2 regions of the Halomonas sp. AOP43-D1-4 genome follow, and region 2 is predicted to be linked to the other one. Evidence: predicted binding sites of a transcription regulator. Region 2 holds the regulator's gene; the other holds the start of a gene.

Region 1 (4,266 bases), on a different contig from region 2:
ACGGGCCCCAGGGTATTGCTGGGGGCAGGCCGCTGGTCAATCATTGTTTGGTTATGAATCATAAAGCTATCCTCACCGGCGCCTAGCGCTCAACCAACGCTACGCGGGCGTTGAACCAGTTCATGAACATGGAAACCAGCAGGCTGATCGTCAGGTACACCGCCATGGTCATGGCGATCACCTCAATGGCCTGCCCCGTCTGATTCAGCGTGGTGCCCGCAAACACGGATACCAGGTCGGGATAGCCGATGGCCGTGGCAAGCGAGGAGTTCTTGATCAGGTTCAGGTACTGGCTGGTAAGGGGCGGAATAATGACCCTCAGCGCCTGCGGAATGACCACCAAGCGCAACACCAGGTTACGCGGCAGGCTCAGGGCTTGGGCGGCTTCGGTCTGGCCGTGGGAAATGGCCTGGATGCCCGAGCGGACAATTTCAGCAATGAACGCAGCGGTATAGATAGAAAGCGCCAGCCACAGCGCCAGAAATTCCGGAATCACGGTAAAGCCACCGCGGAAGTTAAAGCCGCGCAGTTCCGGAATATCCCAGGTGATCGGTACGCCGGTGGCGACCGTAATCAGCAGTGGCAGCCCCAGAATCAGCGCAAGCGATATCCACCCGGCAGGGATGCGTTGACCGGTTGCCTCTTGGCGGCGCTTGTTCCACACACACAGCGCAATGCTGGCGATAATCGCGACGATAAAGGTCGCTGGAATCATCCCAAAGCCTGACTCAAAAAGCGGCTCAGGCAGATACAGACCACGCACGTTAAGAAAAATAACCTCGCCAAACGAGAGGCTGTCCCTTGCACTGGGTAGCGTGCGCAGCACGGCGAAGTACCAGAAAAAAATCTGTAGCAGTAACGGGATATTGCGGAAAGTTTCGATATAGGCGGTGGCCAGGCGTGCCAGTAGCCAGTTGGGCGACAGGCGAGCAATGCCGACAATAAAGCCAATCAGCGTCGCAGCCACCACACCCAAGGCGCCGACCAATAGCGTATTGAGTAAGCCCACCAAAAAGGTGCGGCCGTAGGTATCCTGAGAGGAGTAGTCGATCAGACTTTGTACGATACCAAAGCCTGCGGTGTTATTTAAAAAGCCAAAACCGGTGGTGATACCCCGGGCGGATAGGTTGTCCTGAGTATTGCCGACGATATACAGCAAAAACACGACAACGGCTGCCGTTAAAAGCAGCTGAAAAACAAGTGCGCGTTTGGCACGGTCTCGCCAAAACGGTGGCTTGTGGCCAGCGGGGCGAGTGTTGGGTCTTATGGACATGGGTGGCGTCTCCGCTACACGGAAGGTCAATCAAATGGCCCGTCGGCACTTATCTGCTAAGCGCGACGGGCCGGGTCAAGCGAGACGCTTAGCGAATCGGCGGAGCGTACTGGAAACCACCCTGGTTCCATAACGCGTTGGCACCGCGTTCAATCTCAAGCGGTGAGTCCATGCCAACGTTGCGCTCAAAGCTTTCGGCGTAGTTACCGACCTGGCTAATAATGTTGTAAGCCCAGTCAGCGTCAAGCCCCATGCCTTCACCGTAGTTACCGTCCTGGCCAAGCAGGCGGGCGATGTCGGGGTTTTCGGAGCTGGTCATTTCCTCTACGTTTTCACTGGTCACGCCGTACTCTTCAGCATTGAGCATGGCAAACAGTGACCATTTCACGATGTTGAACCAGGTGTCATCGCCCTGGCGAACTACCGGGCCCAGCGGCTCCTTGGAAATGATATCGGGCAGAATGACGGCGCCATCCGGATCATCTAACTGAATGCGCAGCGCCGCCAACTGAGAAGTATCCGAGGTTAGAACGTCACAGCGGCCAGCCTGGAAGCCGCCCACGGTCTGCTCTGAGGTATCAAACACGATAGGATCAAATTCCATATCGTTGGCGCGGAAGTAATCGGCCACGTTAAGTTCGGTGGTGGTGCCCGTTTGGATACAGATCGCCGCACCGTCCAGCTCATCAGCACCGCCGATGCCCAGGTCACGGCTAACCATAAAGCCGATACCGTCATAGAAGTTGACGCCTGCGAAGTTCAGACCCAGCGTGGTATCGCGGGTGGTGGTCCAGGTCGTGTTACGAGAAAGCAAATCGACTTCGCCAGACTGCAGCGCAGTGAAACGCTCAACGGCATTGAGAGAGATGTAATTGACGGCATCTGCATCACCCAGCACGGCAGCGGCGACCGCACGGCAAACATCGACATCCAGCCCTTGCCAGTTGCCATCACCATCGGGTGCCGAAAAGCCTGGCAAACCGTCGCTGACGCCACACTGCACGGCTCCACGTTCAATGGTTTCTTCAAGTGTTGCTGCGTTAGCGTTAGTGGCGCCTGTCAGTGTGATGGCGCCTGCAGAGGCCAGTAATACCCAGTGTTTCTTGTTCAACATGGTAATTCCCTTCCTCGATTAATATTGTTATGCATGCGAAGGCATGACATATAAAGCTAGCAAGGAAGATGCCAATGTGGGTACAACGCCAAATTCAGCGCTTTTCAACGCAAAATGATTCTGCTTCTACGAAAGTTTAGGTGCAAAAAAATAGAAACGGTTGCCGCATGCGCTGTTTTGGTGCGACAACCGATGGTTGCTGGCAGAGTGCTGACCGGTAAGCCCTAGCGGATAGGCGGGGCGTACTGAATGCCGCCATCGCGCCACAGAGCATTTAAACCACGGGTAATATTGAAGTTAGAGTCCACGCCCACGTTGCGATCATACATTTCGGCGTAGTTGCCCACCTGTTTGACGATTTGGTAAGCCCAGTCGTCATTGAGTCCCATGCCTTCACCAAAACTGCCGTCCTGGCCCAGCAGGCGGGCAATATCTGGATTATCGGAATCCGCGTGTTCATCAATATTGGTGCTTGAGACACCCAGTTCTTCAGCGTTGAGCATGGCAAACAGCGACCATTTTACGATATTGAACCACTGGTCATCGCCCTGGCGTACGGCGGGGCCAAGCGGTTCCTTGGAAATAATCTCGGGCAGCACTACCGCCATGTCGGGGTTGGCAAGCTGCATGCGTTGGGCATACAACTGAGAAGCATCGGAGCTTAAGACATCGCAGCGCCCGACTTCAAAACCGGCAATCGACTGTTCGGGAGAATCAAACACCACTGCGTCATAGTGCATGTCGTTAACACGGAAATAGTCGGAAAGGTTCAGCTCGCTGGTCGTGCCTGACTGAGTGCACACTGCCGCGCCGTCCAGGTCTTCGGCACTTTGCACGCCCAGGTCGCTGGCGACCATGAATGCTTGGCCATCGTAATAGCTCACCCCGGTAAAGTGCATACCTTGGGTGGTATCGCGGCTGGAGGTCCAGGTCGTCGTGCGCGAGAGCAGGTCCACTTCGCCGGATTGCAGCGCGGTAAAGCGCTCCACCGAGTCGAGCGGTACGAAATCAACCTTGCTGGCATCGCCTAATGCCGCCGCGGCAATCGCGCGGCAGACATCGGTATCCAGGCCGCGATACGTATCGTTATCGTCCAGTGAGGAGAAACCGGGCTGGGCGGCGTTCACCCCGCAGCGTACGCTATCGCGGGATTGAACGGTTTCTAACGTGGTGCCCAAGGCAACCGTCGGGGCCAGGGCGCACGCGCCAATGCTTATCCATTTAAGGGTTTTCATTGTTGGTTCCTTAACGTGGTGACACAAAAAAGGCCGAGCAGTGCCCGGCCTCATCGCTTACTGGCGTGCTATTCAAATAAACGTTAGCCGAACGCTTTACGCATGAACGGTGGCAGCGCCAGGGCGCCCCGGTGGGCATCCACTGTGTAGTACTGTAGCGGCATTTTGTGGCTAGCGGCAGCCTCTTCGCGGAAGGTTTCCACGTTGGTGCCTTTACCGGCAAGCGTCACACTCCACCAGCCGGAAGGATAAACCGGCTGGGGGAAGGGCAGTGTGGCGACGCTGGCAAAGCCCGCTTCGCGCATGTCATGACGCAGCTCACGAATAATCGAGCCACTGTGATAAAGCGGAGATTCGCTCTGCTGCACCATCACGCCATCGGCTTTCAGAATGCGGTGGCAGCGCTTAAGGAAGTCAGTCTTGAACAACCCTTCGGCGGGGCCGACCGGGTCGGTAGAGTCGATAATCAGCACGTCGATGCTTTCATCGGCAGCGTCATCTACCCACTTCACACCGTCGGCGAACAGCAGCTCGGCGCGTGGGTCGTCGTTGGCTTCCACCAGTGCCGGGAAGAAACGCTCTGCGGCCTTGGTGACTTCTTCATCGATATCGATCTGGGTGACTTTTTCAACGCCCGGGTGGCG
Region 2 (4,266 bases):
AGCGACAAATGCGTGTCGTCAGCCTCTTCGGGAACCAGCAGCACAAAGACGAGGTCGACCGGGTCGCCATCAATAGCATCAAAATCAATAGGTTCTGATAATTTTAAAAAACCCGCAATAGGCGTAACGCAATGTGGGCTGCGCGCATGGGGGATGGCGACGCCGTTACCGATCCCCGTGCTGCCAAGACGTTCCCGGCCGATCAGTCGGCTGAAAACTTCCTGGCTATCCAGACTGGGTGTATTTTGAGCGATAAAGGTGCTGAAAAACTCCAGCACCCGCTTTTTGCTGCCCCCGGGCACGTCGTAAAGTACGCGCTCCGGGGGGAGGATGGTTTCCAACGTCATTGAATTAACGCACGCCAGCGCCTTGGGCGCGAGCTTGTGCTTTTTCCTTGTGCTTAACGAGTTGACGATCAATTTTGTCTGCTAAGGCGTCAATAGCGGCATACATATCGACATCTTCGGCGTCGGCATGTAAGTCGGCGCCTGCCGCATGAAGGGTGCACGCGGCATGTTGGCGCTCCTTCTCAATAGATAAGGTGACTTGTACCGTGGTGATGTGGTCGTAATGACGTTCGATGCGTTCAAGTTTTTCATTAACGTAGTCACGCAAGGCGTCAGTCAGTTCTACATGATGACCCGTGATATTTACTTGCATTGACGTGCTCCTTATCCATCGGACTGAATTTCGATTGTAACCCTTTTTACGGTGTTGCAAAGCCCCTGTCGCGAGTTTTGCCATTTCTCTTGTAACGACTAACGCAAACGACGACGTTCACTTGATGAGGGAATGCCCAGCGACTCACGATATTTCGCCACCGTACGGCGTGCCACTGTGATGCCGCCATCTCCCAGTAATGTCACCAAACGACTGTCCGAAAGAGGTTTGCCGGGAGGCTCATCTTGAATCAACTTTTTAAGCCGGGCGCGAATCGCGGTGCTTGAGTGGCTGTCTGCGCCATCCTGCCCGCTAATTTGGCTTGAGAAAAAGTACTTAAGTTCGAAGATGCCCCGTGGGGTATGGATATATTTTTGTGTGGTGACCCGAGAAATGGTTGATTCGTGCATCTCAACCGCCTCGGCAATATCGGCAAGAATCAACGGCTTCATCGCTTCTTCACCGTGCTCTAAAAAACTGATTTGGCGAGTGATAATCTCGCGCCCTACGCGTAGAAGCGTGTCGTTGCGGCTGGACAGGCTTTTGATTAGCCAGCGCGCTTCTTGCAAGTGCTCTTTTAAAAACTGGTTATCCTGACTCTTGTCTGCACGCTTGATTAAACTGGCGTAGTCGGGCTGGATACGCAGCCGGGGCAGGGCTTCAGGGTTTAGCTCCAGGTGCCAGCCTTCATGATCATGACGTACGACCAGGTCGGGCGTGATATAGCTATCGTCGGTGACGCCATAAGCGCTGCCTGGGCGTGGGTCCAGGCTTCGGATCAGACCGATCACATCGTCTAGCTGCTCATCGTCCAAGCTTAGGCGGCGCTTTAATAGGCGCATGTCATTTTTGCCCAGCGCTTCAAGAAACTGACGAACCAATCGGCGCGCGGGAACCAGTAGGGGCGTGTCGTCGGGGAGCGTTGCTAGCTGAAGCATCAAACATTCGCGCAAGTCACGGGCGAAGACGCCCGTTGGCTCGAACTGCTGTAAGCGCATCAGAGTGGTCTCCAACTCTCGCTGGCTGAGACCTTCGATGCTCTGAGCACGTAACCCATCGCGGATATCGTTGAGCGGCTGCGTCAGGTAGCCATTGGCGTCCAGTGCATCAATCAGGCTTTCGGCGATTAGCTGCTCACGAGCCGTAAAGTCGGTCATCGCCAGCTGCCAAAGGAGATGTCCATGCAGGCTTTGTCCCGCGGCCTGGCGTTCAAAATCGGGGCCTTCGCTGCTGCCAGAGCTACCCATGTCCTGGTAAGTATCAGACCAGTCGCTATCGACAGACAGTTCCTCGGGAATGCTTTCTGACCACTCCTCGTCAGGTGTTTCGACGGTCGCCTGCTCGCCGAACTCGTCTTCCTGCTCCAGCATTGGGTTGGCATCCAGTGCCTGCTGAATTTCCTGACGTAGATCCAATGTCGATAGCTGTAGCAGTGCAATCGCTTGCTGCAGCTGAGGTGTCATGGTCAGCTGCGTACCGATACGCAATTGGAGAGAAGCTTTCATGACCATCTGAGAACCACTCGTTAATCGGAAAGCTTCACCCTAGTGCGAGTCATGTTGTTGTGCAAGTGCAATAAGCATGCCACTGATAAAATTTTTACTGCAGATCACTGTTTAGCGGTGAAATTAAATTCATAAGCGAAAATCAGCACCCAGGTAAACTTCCCTCACTTTTTGGTTATCAAGGATAGTCTGAGGGCTGCCGCCAGCAATGATGTGGCCGTCACCGACAATATAGGCGATATCGCAAATATCCAGTGTTTCTCGGACGTTATGGTCAGTAATTAGCACGCCAATGTGGCGCTGTTTTAAGGCGCGAATAATGCTCTTGATTTCACCAACCGAGATGGGGTCGACACCTGCAAATGGCTCATCCAGCAAGATAAACGCGGGCTCTGTGGCCAAGGAGCGGGCAATTTCGACGCGTCGCCGCTCGCCGCCGGAAAGGCTCATGCCCAAGCTGTCACGGATGTGGGTAATATGAAAGTCGTCAAGCAGGGCCTCAAGCCGCTGCTCTCGTCCTGCCCTGTCCAGATCTTTGCGGGTTTCCAGAATCGCCATAATATTATCCGCAACCGATAGCTTGCGAAAAATAGACGCTTCCTGGGGTAGATAGCCAATGCCGGCCATCGCGCGTTCGTGCATGGGAACGCGGGTTAAGTCTTGCTCGTCGATACGCACCGTACCCGCATCAGACTTCACCAGGCCCACAATCATATAAAACGATGTGGTTTTGCCCGCGCCGTTAGGGCCAAGTAGGCCTACCACGCTGCCTTGAGCAATCTCCAGGCTAATGTCTTTAACCACGCGGCGGCGCTTATAGCTTTTTGCCAAGTGATTGGCGTAAAGGGTTTTTATGGGCGGTGCTTCCGCAATAGACATGGTTGGCTCCTATTGCGCTGGCTGAAGCGTCATACGAATACGCTGCGGCTCGCTACCGTTTGCATCGGAGCGTGCCTGCACCACTTCGCGGTCAATGAAGTACTCCAGGCGGCCACCGGTAAACTGATCACCCGCCTGGGTCAGTTCGGCCTGGTCAATAAGCTCTACACGCCGCTCTGCTACGTGATAAACCACGCGTCGTGCCCATCCTTCCATCGGCGTGTCCTGATCATCGAGTTGATTGCGTAGGTAGGCGCGCTCCCCGGTGGCAATAGCGCGAGAAAGCTCACCCGCGTCGTTACGGATAATTTCAACGCGATCCCCACGTAGCTGCATATTGCCTTGGCGAATATTGACATCGCCTGAATAAACGGCAGTGCCTGCACGCTGATCAAGGTCTAGCTGGTCGGCTTCTACTTCAATGGGGGCTTGGCTTGTCTGGGCCGCTGCCGATAGCGGCACCGCAAGGGCGAAAAGCGCGGTGCGAATAAAAGCGTTCATAGCGACTCCTAAGGATTTTGTGTTGCGGGGGGGTGATGGCCGCGGACGTTATCGGTTAGTCGGACCTGGCTATCATCAAGCCAAACATCCATACGTGATGCGCTCATTTGTTGAGGTGGCTGCTGAAACACGGCGGGCGCCTCGCTCCAGACATGACGCGCTACCCCATCATAATGTAATAACTCAGTATCAAGCTGCCAGCCTTCTGTAGGCGCCAGAAGCTGTGCATCACCAGACAGTGTTAGCGCTTGGGTGGTCGTGTTCAGAACGCCTTCGTTGGCGTGAGCGAGCCACTCTCGGTTATCACTATCAAACAGCGTCGCTTCGGGTTGAGTGACTTCGGCTTGGGTGCTTTGTGGTATGTAAACCAATAAAGGCGCGGACAGCGACTGCTGGATATGCCCTGTTTCACCAAACAGCGTGATCTCGGCATTTTCCAGCACGTGGCCAGGCTCTTCAGCCTGCGCTTCTTCGTCAACGGGCCGGTCTTCCGGGCCGCGTGGGTCCAGCCATACCAGCAGCCCCCCTAAAGCGACCACCAGGGCCGCTAACCCGACGCGTTTCTTGGTTCTTTGAAACATTACACGCGACCATTCAAATACGACTCAAGAACAGTACTCCAGTGGCCCTGCGCTTCAAGTAATGTATCGCAAATTTCACGTACGGCGCCGTGACCACCCAAGCGGTCGGTAATCCAGTCAGCGTGGGTATGCATGTAATC

What was found. Region 2 encodes sigma-54, which starts transcription at its own class of promoters, with help from an activator protein. Its sites were predicted from a motif close to TGGCACNNNNNTTGCTNT; they were not measured.
Region 1: the regulator sigma-54 is predicted to act here: its motif matches at 2,444-2,461, upstream of ACT3RQ_RS17305 (amino acid ABC transporter substrate-binding protein).

Annotation. Positions count from the first base shown of each region.
Region 1 covers NZ_JBQSVY010000026.1:9,258-13,523, reverse strand. Annotated here, with positions in the region: gene ACT3RQ_RS17315 (amino acid ABC transporter permease) at 1-62, opposite strand, end outside; gene ACT3RQ_RS17310 (amino acid ABC transporter permease) at 83-1,273, opposite strand; gene ACT3RQ_RS17305 (amino acid ABC transporter substrate-binding protein) at 1,362-2,387, opposite strand; gene ACT3RQ_RS17300 (amino acid ABC transporter substrate-binding protein) at 2,612-3,622, opposite strand; gene speE (polyamine aminopropyltransferase) at 3,706-4,266, opposite strand, start outside.
Region 2 covers NZ_JBQSVY010000001.1:150,707-154,972, reverse strand. Annotated here, with positions in the region: gene ACT3RQ_RS00745 (PTS sugar transporter subunit IIA) at 1-347, opposite strand, end outside; gene hpf (ribosome hibernation-promoting factor, HPF/YfiA family) at 352-660, opposite strand; gene ACT3RQ_RS00735 (RNA polymerase factor sigma-54) at 759-2,171, opposite strand; gene lptB (LPS export ABC transporter ATP-binding protein) at 2,295-3,044, opposite strand; gene lptA (lipopolysaccharide transport periplasmic protein LptA) at 3,054-3,545, opposite strand; gene lptC (LPS export ABC transporter periplasmic protein LptC) at 3,554-4,126, opposite strand; gene ACT3RQ_RS00715 (KdsC family phosphatase) at 4,126-4,266, opposite strand, start outside.